DNA from 4 places in the Herbaspirillum sp. GCM10030257 genome. Region 3 is predicted to be linked to each of the others. Evidence: predicted binding sites of a transcription regulator. Region 3 holds the regulator's gene; each other region holds the start of a gene.
The links. The regulator sigma-54, encoded in region 3, starts transcription at its own class of promoters, with help from an activator protein. The targets are predictions, from matches to a motif close to TGGCANGNAANCTGCTTT.
Positions count from the first base shown of each region.

Region 1 (4,263 bases), on a different contig from region 3:
GCTGAGCGTCTCGTTTCCGCCACCGCGCCGGACACCGCGAATCGGGGCAGCCGAGTCGTAGTCCCGTCCAATGGCAAGACGGCAATGCGAGGCGTCCGTAAAACGAGCGTGCGTCACATCGACGCTGACCCAACCGGAAAAACCGGATTCTTCCACCCAGATGTCAACCCAGGCATGGCTTTCAGCGTGCGCCGTATCGCCCGGATCAATGTAGCCGGATACATAACGGGCCGGGATACCGAGGACATGGCAGCAGGCGAGGAACAGATGGGCATGGTCCTGGCAAACGCCACGCGCAAGACGTAGTGCCTCGGCGGCCGTCGAAGTGACCACCGTGGCGCCGGTCTGGTAGGCCACCGTGCCCTGGATCGCTTCAGCCAATCCGAGCAGCCGCGAACTATCGGCGCCAGCGGACAAATGCGCATGGGCGAACTCGGCAATGCTCTCGTCCGACTCCGTCAAACGAGTCGGCATGGTGAATACCAGCGGAGAGAACTCGTTGGGCGTGGTGAGGCGGCCCCGGTCCAGCGCTGTGATCTCCACGACGCCGGATGCAACGATGCGTACTTCGTCATGTTGACCGCAGATCGTCAGCATGTGGCAAAGATTGCCGAACGCATCGACAAAAGCATGTTGTCTCCCGCTGCTGCTGATGTTCCAGGAAACGGTGCGCTGGTGCGGTTCGCTACGGGGCGACAGGCGCAGTTGCTGGATCGTATAGTTCAACGGTGCCGTATAGCGATATACCGTTTCATGGCGAATGAAGTGTCGCATTCTCAGGGCTCCAGCCTCAGGCTGCCAGAGGAACCAGGAAATCGCGACTGACGCGATTGCCAAGTTCGTAGATACGTTCCAGAAACTGTGTCAGGTAGTCGTGCAAACCGTCTTTCAGGATCTCTTCGATATTGCCGAATTTCAGTTCCGCATGCAGGCGCCCGGCAAAGCGTTCGGTCCCAGCGGACACGTCATTGCGCACATGCTGCAGATTGTTGACCACCTCTTCGAGACACGCCAGCAGTGACCGCGGCATATCTCCCCGCAGCATCAGCAGCTCGGCCACGCGTTCGGGCGTGATTACATCGCGATAGACCTTGCGATAAATTTCAAAAGCAGATACCGAGCGCAGGATCGCTGCCCAGTAATAGAAGTCGCGCTGCGCCTCTTCATTGGGGTGCGCGTCCGCATATGCATCCGGGTTTGCTCCGTGAAACTTCACGTCGAGAATGCGGGCAGTGTTGTCCGCTCGCTCGAGAAAGGTGCCGAGACGGATGAAATAGAAAGCTTCATCCTTGAGCATCGTGCCAATGGTAACGCCGCGTGACAGGTGGGACCGGTATTTGACCCATTCGAAAAACGCGCTTGGGTCGCGCTCCAGCATGCCGCTGCGCAGCTTAACCTGCAGGTCGAGATAGGTGGCGTTCTGGGTTTCCCACACTTCCGTGGTTAGCGTGCCGCGCACGGCACGCGCATTTTCGCGAGCCTGCGTCAGGCAGGATACGATGGATGAAGGATTGTCCGGATCGCGCACCATGAAGTCGAGTACGTCCTTCGCGGTGAGCAGCCCATGTTTGTCATCGAAAGCGCTCAGCAATTCGGAAATGCCAAGCATCGCACGCCATCCCTGCTCGGCGGCTTCCGCCGACTGGGGCAGCAGGGCGGTCTGGACATTCACGTCCAGCATGCGTGCGGTGTTTTCGGCACGCTCGGTATAGCGTGCCATCCAGAACAAGTGGTCTGCGGTTCGACTCAGCATCTTATTTCTCCAAAACCCAGGTGTCCTTGGTGCCACCTCCCTGCGACGAATTCACGACCAGCGAGCCTTCTTTCAATGCAACGCGGGTCAGGCCGCCCTTGACCATGGAAACCGTTTCTCCGGACAGGACGAAAGGACGCAGGTCAATATGGCGGGGAGCGATCCCCGATTCGACGTAGGTCGGGCACGCCGACAGGGCGAGGGTCGGTTGTGCAATGTAACTGTCGGGCCTGGCGATCAGACGCTGGCGGAAAGCTTCGATCTCGGCCTTGGTTGATGCCGGACCCACCAGCATGCCGTACCCCCCGGCACCGTGCACTTCCTTGACAACCAGCTCCGGTAGCTTGTCCAGCGTGTACTGAAGATCTTCCGTCTTGCGGCACTGGTAAGTCGGGACGTTATTCAGGATCGGGTCTTCCGACAGGTAGAACTTGATCATGTTCGGCACATACGGATAGATCGATTTGTCGTCCGCGACACCGGTACCGATGGCATTGGCCAGCGTAACGCGACCGGCGCGGTACACCGACAGCAATCCGGGCACGCCCAGCGAAGAATCCGGGCGGAAGGCCAGCGGATCAAGGAAGTCGTCGTCGATGCGTCGGTAGATGACATCAATGCGCTTCGGTCCGCGCGTGGTGCGCATGTAGACCGCATTGTCATCGACGAACAAGTCCTTGCCTTCAACTAATTCCACGCCCATCTGCTGTGCCAGGAACGCATGCTCGAAATAGGCCGAGTTGTACATGCCTGGCGTCATGACGACGACTGTCGGATCGACGACGCCGAGCGGTGCCACCGAACGCAGATTATCCAGCAGCATGTCGGGATAGTGGGCCACCGGCGCAACCTTGTAGTGCGCGAAGAGTTCTGGAAACAGCCGCATCATCATCTTGCGGTCTTCAAGCATGTACGATACACCGGAGGGCACGCGCAGGTTGTCTTCAAGAACGTAGAACTCTCCTTCACCCGCGCGGACGATATCGACGCCTGCGATATGCGCATAGATATCAGAAGCTACGGAGATGCCCTGCATCTCAGGCCGATACTGCGCATTCCGGAATATCTGCTCGGCAGGTACGACACCGGCCTTGACGATATGCTGGTCGTGATAGATATCGTGAATGAACATGTTCAGCGCTTTCACGCGCTGTACCAGACCCGTCTCCAGTCGTTCCCATTCCTTGGCTGGAATGATGCGTGGAATAATGTCGAAGGGAATCAGGCGTTCGGTACCGGCATCGTTGCCGTAGACCGCGAAGGTGATGCCTACCCGGCGAAAAATGAAGTCGGCTTCCGTTCGTTTGCGCTCAATGATTTCCGGAGGCTGGTGTGACAGCCACTGCTGAAATTGCCGATAGTGAGCGCGGACAGAAGAGGGGCCGTCCACATACATTTCATCAAAAAAGTTGGGCATGGCTTGTTTTGTATGGTTATCCGGATAGCATAACGCTACGGCCACCGCCGGTCGCTGCGCTTCGTCATGCTTTATGCCAGAAGCGTGCCAGCAGGGAACGATACCGTTGTTGCCTCTGGGCAGGCGCCGGCAGTTTCCCAATCCAATGGCAAAAGGGTGTCAAGGTGTGCGGATATGCTCTACCAGGGCGTCAGTGCCCCGATCCGGTGCACTGGTCAACAGGCTGACCAGTGCGATAGAGATGAAACCCGCAGGAACACCGAACACACCTGCCGAGATCGGCGCGATGCTGAACCACTGATTCAGCGAGGAACCGCCGAGTGCAGGATAGGTGCGGAGCATGTAAAACACACATACGGCAAAACCGATCAGGATGCCGGCAATGGCACCTTGCTGGTTCGCCCGCTTCCAGAAAACGCCCAAAACAAGAGCGGGAAACAGTGTCGATGCTGCGAGCGAGAATGCGGCGCCGACCATCGAAAGAATATCGCCCGGTTTCAGGGATGCCGCGTAGGCCGCAACTAGGGCGACAACCAGCAACAGCAACTTGGAAATCGTCACGCGCTTCTGCGTCGACGCCATGGGATCCACGGTCTTGTAGTAAATATCATGAGACAGCGCATTGGAAATAGTGAGTAGCAGTCCATCCGCGGTGGACAATGCCGCCGCCAGTCCGCCTGCCGCCACCAGCCCGGAAATCACATAGGGCAAGCCAGCGATCTCCGGCGTCGCAAGTACGACGATATCGCCATCCATGACGATTTCGGCTAGCTGCACTATGCCGTCGCGATTCAAGTCGGTGATCGACACCAGCGGATTGATCTTGTCCACGCTGGCCCAATACGAGACCCAGGACGGCAGTTTTGAGAATGGCGTGCCGACCAGAGAACTGTAGATGTCGTACTTCACAAGAACCGCGAGGGCCGGCACGGTGATGTACAGCAACATGATGAAGAATAAGGTCCAGAATACCGAGCGCCGCGCCTGAGGTACAGAGGGCGTCGTGTAGAAACGGACCAGGATATGGGGCAGGGCAGCGGTTCCCATCATCAGGCAAAGGACAAGGGCGAGAAAGTTATTGCGTTTGGTGTCG
Region 1 covers NZ_JBHTDH010000013.1:43,269-47,531, forward strand. The annotation lists gene ACFQUU_RS18830 (transglutaminase N-terminal domain-containing protein) at 1-774, opposite strand, end outside; gene ACFQUU_RS18835 (alpha-E domain-containing protein) at 791-1,753, opposite strand; gene ACFQUU_RS18840 (circularly permuted type 2 ATP-grasp protein) at 1,755-3,170, opposite strand; gene ACFQUU_RS18845 (sodium:solute symporter family protein) at 3,330-4,263, opposite strand, start outside.
Region 1: the regulator sigma-54 is predicted to act here: its motif matches at 3,243-3,260, upstream of ACFQUU_RS18840 (circularly permuted type 2 ATP-grasp protein).

Region 2 (4,263 bases), on a different contig from region 3:
TGCCGAAATAGGCAAGGCCAGTCGTTGGATCATAGGTGCCACCCAGCCAAGTCGCCGCGCCACCCGTCTTCCACAGATCGCCCGGCCAGGTCTTGTTGGTGGTGCCGGAAATACCGTTCTCAATTTGCTTGCCTTCCTTGTCATATTTGTAGCCCATGTGGCCTTCGACCGTTGGGCGCATCCAGACCAGCTGCCCGGTGCGCGGATCGCGCGCCTCGACGCGGCCGACGATACCGAATTCGCCACCGGAGACACCGGTCAGCAGCAAACCCTTGGCAATCAAAGGTGCAGCAGTGTTGGAATAGCCGGCCGCATAATCGTCGACCTTTTCCTTCCACACTACGTCGCCGGTCTTCTGGTCGAGTGCGATCAGCTGCGCATCAAGCGTGCTGAAAATAACCAGGTTTTCAAACAGCGCCGCGCCACGATTGACTACATCGCAGCAGGGCATGATGCCATCGGGAAGGCGGTGCTCGTATTTCCAGAGCTTTTCGCCGGTCTTCGCGTCGAGCGCATAAATCCGCGAATACGATGCGGTGACAAACATTTTTCCATCGTGGATCAGCGGCTGCGACTCCTGGCCGCGCTGCTTCTCGCCGCCGAAGGAAAACGACCAGGCCGGCACCAGTTTCGACACAGTCTTGGTATTTATTTGCGAAAGCGTCGAATAACGCTGACCCTGCGGGCCCATGCCCCAGGTCAGCACATCGTTGGCCGACTTGGCGTCGGCTTCGATCATCGCATCGGTCACGCCTGCCGCATGTGCAGAGAACGACCCCAAGGCTATCGCGGCTGTGATGGACAGCCGTATCAGTTCACTTTTCATAGACTCCTCCTATTATTTTGAAACTCACTCCACGGGCTTTGACACGTTTTCGTATTGAAGCCCAGCCGTTGCCAGCATTCCTATGCATTCACATCCGACGGTGTCTGACGTACACGATCACGCTCCGCCTAGTGCCAGCTGCTCGCATTCTTCATCAGTGAATAGCCTTGAACGCGTGAAGAACCTCTTTCCCGTTCCGTTCTCCAACGAGAACATGCCGCCCATGCCGTCAACTACATCGATGATCAATTGAGTATGCTGCCAATATTCGAATTGCTCGCTTCCGATATAGAAAGGCGCTCCGTGCAAAGTGCCGAGCAGGACATCGGTTTGGCTGATGCTGAAATCACCTACGGCATAACACATCGGAGAGCTGCCGTCGCAGCATCCGCCGGACTGGAAAAACATCAGCGGACCGTAACGTCTGGTCAGGGTATCGATCAGTTGCGTTGCAGTTTCGGTGGCAACCACTCGTGGTGGCGCGTTATGAGCCATGCTTTATCCTATTTTGAGTTGCCCACCGCCGCCACATCTGCGGCGGTGGGCATGGTCTTCGTTAGCGCGAATCAGAAGAAACCGAGCGCCTTCGGGCTGTAGCTCACCAGCAGGTTCTTGGTCTGCTGATAGTGATCGAGCATCATCTTGTGGTTCTCGCGGCCGATTCCTGACTGTTTGTAGCCGCCGAATGCTGCATGTGCCGGATACAGGTGGTAGCAGTTAGTCCATACGCGGCCGGCTTCAATCCCACGGCCCATGCGGAAGGCGCGGCTGCCGTCACGCGTCCACACGCCTGCGCCTAGGCCGTACAGTGTGTCGTTCGCAATCGACAGCGCTTCATCTTCATCCTTGAAGGTGGTGACCGATACCACCGGTCCAAAAATCTCTTCCTGGAAGATGCGCATTTTATTGTGGCCGCGGAACACGGTCGGTGTCACGTAATAGCCGCCGGCCAGATCGCCGTCCTGCATCTTACGCTCGCCACCAGTCAGCACCTGCGCGCCTTCCTGCTTGCCAATATCGATGTAAGACAGAATTTTTTCCAGTTGTTCCTGCGAGGCTTGGGCGCCGATCATGGTCGAGGAATCGAGCGGGTTCCCCTGCTTGATCTTTTCTACACGGGCGACTGCACGTTCAATGAAGCGGTCGTAGATCGATTCCTGCACCAGCACGCGCGACGGGCAGGTGCACACTTCACCCTGGTTGAGCGCGAACATCGCAAAGCCTTCCAGCGCCTTGTCGAAGAATTCATCATCCTTGTCCATCACGTCGGCAAAGAAAACGTTGGGCGACTTGCCGCCGAGTTCCAGCGTGACGGGAATGAGATTCTGCGAAGCGTATTGCATGATCAACCGGCCGGTGCCGGTCTCGCCGGTGAACGCTACCTTGGCGATGCGCTTGCTGGTCGCCAGCGGCTTGCCAGCTTCCAATCCGAAACCGTTAACAATGTTGACTACACCGGGCGGCAGCAGGTCTTGAATCAGCTCCATAAGAACCATGATCGACGCCGGCGTCTGCTCGGCCGGTTTCATCACTACGCAATTGCCCGCGGCAAGCGCCGGTGCGAGCTTCCATACCGCCATCAGGATCGGAAAATTCCAGGGAATGATCTGACCCACTACGCCCAGCGGCTCATGGAAATGGTAGGCATAGGTTTCCGCATCGATCGGCGCGATGCTGCCTTCCTGTGCACGCACTGCACCGGCAAAGTAACGGAAATGATCGATGGCCAGTGGAATGTCAGCGGCCGTCGTTTCGCGAATAGGTTTGCCGTTGTCAATGGTTTCGGCAGTCGCCAGCAACTCAAGATTGGCTTCCATGCGGTCGGCAATCTTGTTGAGGATGACTGCGCGCGCCGCTGGCGAGGTCTTGCCCCATTCCCTCTTCGCCGCATGCGCCGCATCGAGTGCGAGCTCGATGTCTTCAGCTGTCGAGCGCGCTACTTCGCAGAAGGTCTTACCGATCACCGGGCTGATGTTTTCGAAGTATTGACCTTTGACGGGTGGGACAAATTTGCCGCCGATAAAATTGTCGTAGCGCTGCTTGAACGGATTCTTAATGCCGAGTTTGCTGATGTCTGCCAGATTCATGTCGTCCTCCGAGTGGCGATTGTGAGATGTGTGATCCAGGGAGTCCCTAGATGTATTGGTATTGGCAATTGGCGTGCCAGCAAGGAATTTGCAGTTGAATCACGCTGTGACCGGGCTCAGCACGTATATTTGCGGTTTTTTTCAATGTCGTGGTCGGTGACACCACGAGCAAGTGTCTTTTTTTCGCGCAGTCGCTCAGGAAGTGTCTCAATCTGCAACAACCGGCAAAGCGCTTATTCAATTACAACATAGGCGCACATCCGCCTGCTGATAGGCGCTCTCGCGTTGCGTTTCTGGGGTGAGAAGGTGGTATGCGGCCGTTAGATTCAGATGCATAAGGGATAGCCTCGAGTCCAGAGATGCTTTTGCGAGACAATAAGGCTCATGCATCCAGTGCCTTGGGAATGGAGCAGGAAGAAGTAAAGCTTCCTACCAGGGACAGCACTACCGAACCGTTCATGTTAAGTGTGCTCAAGATTCGCATCTGCCGTTGTTTATTGCCGGATAGACGCAGAGCATTTTCCCACATGCAAACGGTATCGATTGATTAAGCAAATCGCAAAAGGAATCCGCGACAGGGCGATCTCGCAAGAATCAGGTCAAAGCGTTCATGAGCTTCGATCACTACGATGGATGGCCTTTAGGAAAATCATTGGACTGGTGGAGAAAACATTCCACCGGATCTGGCAGAAGCCGGTGCTTATTGCAAAACGGATCGATACCAGTATGCGGCCTGGGAGGTTGAGGAGCACAATCGGCTTCGCGATTGTGTCGATTAAATACAGTGATCCCCGCTTTCGTATGACCTAGTGACGTGGAAGCATGCTATCGATTGGACGATGTGGCTTAGAAGCTCATCAGCGTTACAACGATTGACAAAGAGTTCAGGGAAGTCGGTGTCGGCCGCTTACCAGGAGAAAGTCCACTCCAAAAGCAAGGATCTGTCCGACTACGCCAATTGATGGCTGAAGTCGGACAACCGTGTAGCCTAGAGAAAAATTGTCTACTGATTTGAGGCGGCGCCTATTGCACCTGCCGCAGCTGCTCCAGGATGGCCGGATTCTCCAGTGTGGACACGTCCTGGGTAATCTGCTCGCCTTTTGCCAGTACGCGCAGCAAGCGGCGCATAATCTTGCCGGAACGGGTCTTGGGCAGGTTGTCACCGAAACGGATTTCCCTGGGCTTGGCGATCGGGCCGATTTCCTTGCCGACCCAGTCACGCAGTTCCTTGGCAAGCTGTTTCGCTTCTTCTCCCGTTGGCCTTGCACGCTTCAATACCACGAATGCGCAGATTGATTCACCGGTTGTCTCGTCCGGCTTGCCCACTACCGCCGCTTCGGCCACCAGCGG
Region 2 covers NZ_JBHTDH010000018.1:65,196-69,458, forward strand. The annotation lists gene ACFQUU_RS21785 (PQQ-dependent methanol/ethanol family dehydrogenase) at 1-826, opposite strand, end outside; gene ACFQUU_RS21790 (DUF779 domain-containing protein) at 944-1,321, opposite strand; gene adh (aldehyde dehydrogenase) at 1,393-2,913, opposite strand; gene acs (acetate--CoA ligase) at 3,937-4,263, opposite strand, start outside.
Region 2: the regulator sigma-54 is predicted to act here: its motif matches at 2,975-2,992, upstream of adh (aldehyde dehydrogenase).

Region 3 (4,263 bases):
ATGCGGAAAAAGACGCGACTTCATGTTGCCCGGCGGGTTGGGATTGGTATAAAGCTGCAGAAACCAAAAAGGGCGCCTCTGGCGCCCTTCATTGCGTTTCCGGATTATCCGGCGTGGATCAACTCTCTTCAGTGGTTGATGTTTCCGGCATGCGTTTTATCGCTTCACACTGATGATCCTGTATTTTTGCCTTGTATTTGAGTACCTGGCGGTCGAGCTTGTCGATCAGCGTATCAATTGCCGCGTACAGGTCGTGGGCAAAACTTTCCACATGTATGACGTTACCTCTCAAGCGCAGATTGACTTCGGCACGTTGCCGCTTATCTTTTTCAGAGGGCTTTTCAACCCCGAGGATGACTGCAATATCAATGACATGATCGAAATGTCGAATAATCCTGTCCAGTTTGTTTTGGACGTATTCGCGAATGGCAGGTGTCAATTCCAGATGATGTCCACTGATTATGAGGTTCATACAGCGCTCCTATGGCTGGCGTCGCTGGAGGTTCGCAAACGTGCCCCGAAAAGCGTAGGTGGGTGGGCTACGCTGGAACACAGCAACATCACTACAACAAAAACTACAGGGATTTGCGCAGATTGACTGGAGGGATTTTCAGGGCTTCGCGATATTTTGCGACCGTACGTCGTGCTACAACCATGCCCTGTTCCCCCAACATATCTGCAATTTTGCTGTCAGAAAATGGATTCTTGGGGTCTTCTGCTCCTATCAATTGTTTGATGAGGGCGCGGATCGCGGTCGAAGAAGCTTCTCCCCCTGCTTCTGTCGCGACATGGCTACCGAAGAAGTACTTCAACTCAAACATGCCGTGGGGGGTCAGCATGTACTTTTGAGTTGTTACCCGAGAGATAGTGCTCTCGTGTAAACCTAGTGTATCAGCTATTTCACGCAAGACAAGGGGGCGCATGGCGACCGCACCATGCGAGAAAAAGTTCCGCTGGCGGTCAACAATTGCCTGTGCAACACGCAGGATGGTATCGAAGCGCTGCCGCATATTCTTGATCAGCCACTTGGCTTCCTGCAGTTGTGACGAAAGTGATCCCTCACCCTTGTTCTGCTTGAGGATGTTGGCATACAAGGCGTTGACGCGCAGCCGGGGCATCACATCGTGGTTGAGCATGACTTGCCAGCCGTTTTTTGTTTTTTTCACGATCACGTCGGGGACGACATAATCGGAGGCATCCGACGCGTACAGTGCACCGGGATGCGGATTGCATTGCTTGATCACGTACTGCGCTTCGCGCAAGTCTTCGTCGTCGCAATCGAGCGCCTTCTTCAGTTTGTTGAAGTCTCGCTGAGCAAACAAGGGCAGGTAGTTTTCGACGATTTCCAGTGCGCGGCGACGTGTCACCATCGGTACCTTGGGAAAACGGCGGATCTGGATCGACAGGCATTCCGATGCATTGCGCGCACCGACGCCGGCCGGCTCGAAACTCTGCAGCATCTTGAGCGCCACATTGAGGTCATCGAGATCGATCTCGAGTTCCGCCGGCAGCCGAGCATGGATTTCTTCCAGTGACTCGTCGAGATAGCCATTGTCGTTGAGGGCATCGATGATCAGCTCGACCAGGGCACGATCACGCGGTTCGCGCACGGTCAGGCGCATCTGCTCCAGCAGGTGTTCGCGCAGGGTGGTCTCGTGGGCTTCCAGCTGCGGTCGGGCGTCGTCATCTTCCGGAGCCTTGGAAGTGCGTGCAACGTCGTCGAAGCTCCAGTCGTTGTCCGACGCATTGGAATTTTCGCCTGATTCCCCGCCTTCAAAGCTGCCTTCTGGTTCATCACGACTGGGCGTCGAAGCATCAGCCGCGGGCGCTTCGGAACTGCTGGCCGATGGCGGCGCACTGATGGCGCCATCGGCCAGCAGCCGTACCGAATGGTCGAGCGGATCGTCAACACGCTCCAGCATCGGATTGTCGGAAAGGATTTGTTCCAGCTCCTGATGCAGCTCGAGCGTCGACAGCTGCAACAAGCGGATCGATTGTTGCAGCTGCGGTGTCAGCGCGAGATGTTGCGATACGCGAAGTTGGAGAGTCTGTTTCATGCCTGTCTGTTTCTTCCCTACATCCGGAAGTGTTCGCCGAGATACACGCGGCGCACGGATTCGTTGGCAATAATGTCGTCTGGACGTCCGCTTGCGAGGACCGAGCCTTGATTAATAATATAAGCCCGATCGCAAATGCCCAGCGTTTCCCGTACGTTGTGGTCGGTGATCAGCACACCGATGCCACGTTCCTTCAAAAAGCGCACAATGCGCTGAATTTCAATCACCGCGATCGGATCGACGCCGGCGAACGGTTCATCCAGCAGCACGAAGCGCGGATTGGTTGCCAGCGCCCGTGCAATCTCGACGCGTCGCCGCTCGCCACCCGACAGCGACAAAGCCTGGTTTTCGCGCAGTCGTTCGATCTGCAGGTCCGACAACAGTCTGCCGAGGCGCTTGTCGATCTCGGCCTTCGGCAAGGGTTTGTCGTCGACCCGCTGCAATTCCAGCACGGCGCGGATATTGTCTTCTACCGTCAGCTTGCGAAATACCGATGCCTCCTGCGGCAGGTAGGACAAGCCCAGCGTCGCGCGCCGGTGAATCGGCATGCGCGAGATGGCGACGCCGTCCAGGTCGATCTCGCCTGCATCCGACGGCACCAGTCCCACGATCATGTAAAACGAAGTGGTCTTGCCGGCACCGTTCGGCCCCAGCAGGCCGACCACTTCGCCGCTTTCCACCTGCAGCGATACATCATGCACCACCTGACGGGTGCCATAACTCTTTTGCAAGCCGCGGACGACCAATGTGCTTGCCATGCTACTTATCCTTCGATTCCGTGCGCGGCTGTATCACCGCTTTGATCCGTCCGCCACCGGGCTTGGTTTCCCCGGTCGGCGTGTTGTTGACCGTAAAGAATTCCGCGCGGCTGTCATAGGAAATAAACTCGCCTTCCACTTCATCGGTCGCCTTCTTTCCCTCCAGCCGGCGCATTTTCGCTTTCGAGAACAGTTTGACGATTTCCGTCTTGCCGTTGTACTCGATACGTTCCGCCTGTCCTTCCACCCACTGGTCCGAGCCGCCATCCCGCTTCTGACGAAACGTCGCCAGGCCGCCCGGCGGCGCCAGCAGGGTTGCGTACTGATACCCTGCCGGATCCTGCGTCACGGTCAGCTTGTACGCCTTCATGATTAGCGTGCCACGTGTCAGGACTACATTGCCGGTAAAAGTGTTGATCTGTTTGACGTCGTCATAGGCCATCTGATCGGCTTCAACGTTTGTCGGCTTCTCGGAATCCGCTTTTTCCGCGTGCACACCGCCTGCGGCGATCGCACCCAGTAACAAAAACAACCAAAAAAACCGTTTCATCAAAAATCCCGAGAGAGAAGCATCACGTTATATCGAATTAGCGCTGCGGAGCTTGATAAGTGCCATGAACATTGTTCGCCAGGTGCAGTTCGCGTGTCGCGTTGTTTGCAACCATGCCAGTGCCTGTGAGCACTGACTGGCCAAGATGGATTTCCACCGGCTTGTCCGTCTTGACGATATCGTCGTCAGGCAGCACCAGCAGATATTGCGAGCGGACCTTCATCGCTTCCGAGTTCCCGCTAGCCGGCCGGTCCACCCGGACGTTGTCGTACATATGGATTTTGCTGTTGTCACTGTTAACTGTTGCCCTCTCGGCGCGGATGGTCGTCGGCGGGCTGTTGCTACGGTCTCCGGTGCCAACGTTGTTGACGACAGGCAGTTCGATATCATACGAGTCGTCGAGCGGGTTATGGGTCATCTTTGCACCCGAAAAGTGGTATTGCGCCTTGCCGGTCTTGGTCAGCTTGACGTAATTGAATTTTTCCACGTAAAAATCAGGTTCGGTACGTTTTGCGGTCGGAATCACTTCATTGGTGGCTCGCCGCATCACTTCAAACAGCCAGAAGCTGCCCAGCGCCAGCGCCACCAAGGGTGCCAGGATGGCAACCAGCCGAAAGCGTCGGCCATTCATGCAAGATACGGCGCCAGCGCCGCCTCATAGTTACCCTGCGCACGCAGGATGAAATCGCATAGTTCGCGCGCAGCGCCACGGCCACCATGTGCTCGGGTCACATAATGTACGCGCGATTGCACTTCCGGATGTCCGTTCGGCACGCTGGCGGCGAAACCAACCCGCAACAGGATGGGCAGGTCGATCACATCGTCGCCAATGAAACCGCACACCTCGGCGGCATGGCCGGTTTGCACCAGCAGTTGCTCGAAGGCGGTTCGCTTATCA
Region 3 covers NZ_JBHTDH010000006.1:236,013-240,275, forward strand. The annotation lists gene hpf (ribosome hibernation-promoting factor, HPF/YfiA family) at 119-472, opposite strand; gene ACFQUU_RS11930 (RNA polymerase factor sigma-54) at 576-2,057, opposite strand; gene lptB (LPS export ABC transporter ATP-binding protein) at 2,075-2,815, opposite strand; gene lptA (lipopolysaccharide transport periplasmic protein LptA) at 2,817-3,365, opposite strand; gene lptC (LPS export ABC transporter periplasmic protein LptC) at 3,403-3,996, opposite strand; gene ACFQUU_RS11950 (KdsC family phosphatase) at 3,993-4,263, opposite strand, start outside.

Region 4 (4,263 bases), on a different contig from region 3:
CTGGACGAGCCCTTCTCCAATCTAGACGTCGACCTGCGCGAACGGCTTGCACTGGAAGTGCGGGACATCCTCAAGGAACTCGGGACGACTGCCGTGCTGGTCACCCATGATCAGCATGAAGCGTTCGCGATCGCCGACCAGATCGGCGTAATGCATCAAGGTGTGATCGTCCAATGGGACAACGCTTATAACCTTTACCATCGACCCGGCGATCGCTTTGTCGCCGACTTCATTGGCCAAGGAGTGTTCGCTCCAGGCACTGTCGATCTGCCAAAGCAACAGGTGCATATCGAACTTGGAAGCCTGCCGCTATGGCAGGGTATTGATGTATGTGGCACCGGCGACAAGGAACAGGAACGCGTCGATGTTTTGCTGAGGGCCGACGACGTCATTCATGACGACGCAAGTTCGCTACAGGCAGAGGTCGTACGCAAGGCATTCCGCGGCGCAGAGTTTTTGTATACCCTCAAACTCCCGAGCGGACAGACGCTGCTGGCGTTGGTGCCTTCACATCATGATCACGCGATCGGGGAGAAGATCGGTATACGATTAGGTGCTGATCACGTGGTGACCTTCCCTCCCGAACCTGAAGCATCCTGATGGCCTAATAATAGACAACAGACTAACCAGCATACCAACAGCCCTACTACGGACCACGACACCGCTTAGCGCATGAGCGAATTCAAATCCCGCCGCACGCTCGCCGTGCGGCGCTCGGTTTACGCACCAATACTGTAAGCGAGATCCCGAAAAAAGGGCACTATCAACGGCTGCGCTGCAATCCAGCGCACTCTTATCGCGCATATTCAACACGCAGCACGGGACGTTCCTCCGGGTCATGCTTGGCACGCAAACTGCTAAAGATTGCTTGCGAGCTATCGCACACCATCGACCCCATTCATTACAGTAGGAGCAAAAATGTCTCGTCGCACCCTTTTGAAAGCGACCGCAGCCGGCGCTTTGATGCTTACCGCGTCCGCCTGGATGCCGCAAGCCCTGGCCGCCGACACCATTAAGGTCGGTATTCTTCATTCGCTGTCGGGCACGATGGCGATCTCTGAAACCTCGTTGAAAGACGTGGCGTTGATGACGATCGACGAAATCAATGCCAAGGGCGGCGTGATGGGTAAGAAGCTCGAGGCAGTCGTCGTCGACCCTGCATCGAACTGGCCGTTGTTTGCCGAAAAGGCACGGCAGCTGGTGACACAGGACAAGGTGGCGGTGGTGTTTGGATGCTGGACATCGGTATCGCGCAAGTCCGTGCTGCCTGTCTTCAAGGAACTGAACAGCCTGCTGTTCTATCCGGTCCAGTATGAAGGCGAAGAGCTCGAGAAGAATGTGTTCTACACCGGCGCGGCACCGAACCAGCAGGCGATCCCCGCGGTGGAATACCTGATGTCGAAAGACGGCGGCGGCGCCAAGCGCTTCGTCCTGCTTGGCACTGACTATGTATACCCGCGTACTACGAACAAGATCCTGCGTGCCTTTCTGAAATCCAAGGGCGTGAAGGAATCCGATATCGATGAAGTCTACACACCGTTCGGTCATTCGGATTACCAGACCATCGTCGCCAACATCAAGAAGTTCTCCTCGGGCGGCAAGACTGCCGTGATCTCCACAATCAACGGTGATTCCAACGTACCGTTCTATAAGGAACTCGGCAATGCAGGCCTGAAGGCAACCGACGTACCGGTTGTCGCGTTCTCGGTCGGTGAAGAAGAACTGCGTGGCGTCGATACCAAACCGCTCGTCGGCCACCTCGCCGCATGGAATTATTTCCAGTCGGTGAAGAACCCGGTCAACGATACCTTCATCAAGCAATGGAAAGCTTATGCCGCAGAAAAGAAGCTGCCTAACGCCAGCACCGTTGTCACCAACGACCCGATGGAAGCCACTTACGTCGGCATCCATATGTGGAAGCAGGCTGTAGAAAAGGCCAAGTCGACCGATACCGACAAGGTCATCGCAGCGATGGGCGGACAGACCTTCAAGTCACCTTCCGGCTTCGAGCTGACCATGGACAAGACCAACCACCACCTGCACAAACCGGTGATGATCGGCGAAATCAAGCCGGACGGTCAGTTCAGCGTCGTATGGAAGACAAAGGGCCCGATCCGCGCGCAACCGTGGAGCCCGTTCATTGCAGGTAACGAGGCCAAGCAGAAGATGTAATTTGTCTTGACTACATCCTGTGCCCTTGGCGAACTAAAGGGCACGTAAGCGAAACTGTACTACGGGCCGGAGCGTGGCTCCTTGTTCCACACTCCGGCCTTTTTACGCATGTCGTTTCTAAGTTGCTTGCCAAGACATCGCAAATGAAATCTATCAAACACTTATTCGCCATCGGATGGTTGTGCGCAATGGCGCTCACGGCCCATGCGGCGATTGATCCGGCGCTGCTCAAGCCGCTGGCAGGTGACGATCCCGATGCGCGCATCGAAGCGGTCAACAAGATTGCGGCGCTCGCCAATGACGATGCGTTCAAGCTGCTGAACGCACTGAAGAATGACAACCTGTACGCCAATCCAGATGGACAGGTTTTCATCGTCGAAGATAACAAAGCCTACGATCCCGAAACCGACAAGACCGTACCGACGCCGGATGGCATCGATGGAATCACGGTGAATAACCGCCTGCGCGGTGCCGTGGAAGGCGCGCTGTCGGGCTTCCGCCTGCTCTCCCATGACAATTCGGAACGACTTGCCGCCGCGCTCGCCATGCAGAAAGGTGCCGATCCCGGCCAGCTGCCGCTGATCACCAGGGCACTGGAGAAAGAAACCGATCCGCAAATCAAATCGGTCCTGCAGATGGTTGTCGCGACGGCGAACCTCCAGTCACCGGATGCCGCAACGCGCAAGTCTGCGGTGGAAGCGCTCAAGGGCAGCTCGAACGCCAACCTCAAACCCGCGCTCGAAAAAATGTTGGAAAAGAACCCGGACGGCAGCTATCTCGAACCGGATGAATCGGTACGTGTGGCCACCGTCGGAACCATCAGCGCAATCAATGCGCGTCTGGCCCGCACGGAGTTCGTCGGCAACCTGTTCTATGGCGTCTCGCTTGGCAGTGTACTGCTGCTGGCGGCACTCGGACTTGCGATTACGTTTGGACTAATGGGCATCATCAACATGGCGCACGGCGAATTGCTGATGATCGGCGCCTACACGACGTACGTGTGCCAGTCGCTGTTTCGCCATTACATGCCGGGCGCGACTGACTATTACCTGCTTGTGGCACTGCCCGCCGCGTTTCTTGTTGCCGGTATGGTTGGCATCATCCTGGAGCGCACCGTCATCCGATGGCTGTATGGCCGTCCGCTGGAAACGCTGTTATGCACCTGGGGCATCAGTCTGATACTGATGCAACTGGTGCGTTCGATCTTTGGCGCGCAGAACGTCGAAGTTGCCAATCCTTCGTGGATGTCGGGCGGCGTCACGGTGATGGGCTCGCTGGTGCTGTCGTATAACCGCATTGTCATCATATTCTTTGCAATGTTCGTCGTTGCCGCTGTCTGGGTGATCCTGAACAAGACACGCCTCGGTTTGTTCGTGCGTGCGGTCACGCAGAATCGCCGCATGGCGGATTGTGTCGGCGTTTCCACTGGCAAGGTCGACATGATGACCTTCGGTCTCGGTTCCGGCATTGCCGGCCTCGGCGGGGTCGCCTTGTCACAGCTCGGCAACGTCGGCCCAGATCTTGGTCAAAGCTATATCGTCGACTCCTTCATGGTGGTCGTGCTGGGCGGGGTCGGTCAGCTTGCCGGCACCGTGATCGCGGCGATCGGCCTCGGCGAAGTCAACAAGTTCCTCGAACCGGTCGCCGGCGCAGTGGTGGCCAAGATCGCCATCCTTGTCTTCATCATCGTTTTCATTCAGAAACGTCCGCAAGGATTGTTTGCCATGAAAGGCAGGAGCGCAGAATGACTTCTTCCCTCTTTTCCCGACCGGCCTGGGCCGGTATTGTGGTGTGCGCGGCGCTGCTGGCACTGTTGCCCATCCTGAATCTTTCCTTCCCTTCCGGTCATGCCTTGCATGTATCAAGTTATACCGTCGCACTGATCGGCAAGTTCATGTGCTACGCGATGGCGGCGCTGGCGCTCGACCTGGTATGGGGCTATACCGGTATCCTCTCGCTGGGCCATGGCGTGTTCTTCGCGCTTGGCGGTTACGCACACGGCATGTACCTGATGCGTGCCATCGGCACGGATGGCGTGTACCAGAGCAATCTGCCGGACTTCATGGTTTTCCTCGACTGGAAAGCCTATCC
Region 4 covers NZ_JBHTDH010000001.1:108,874-113,136, forward strand. The annotation lists gene ACFQUU_RS00445 (ABC transporter ATP-binding protein) at 1-600, shown strand, start outside; gene urtA (urea ABC transporter substrate-binding protein) at 919-2,172, shown strand; gene urtB (urea ABC transporter permease subunit UrtB) at 2,316-3,920, shown strand; gene urtC (urea ABC transporter permease subunit UrtC) at 3,917-4,263, shown strand, end outside.
Region 4: the regulator sigma-54 is predicted to act here: its motif matches at 844-861, upstream of urtA (urea ABC transporter substrate-binding protein).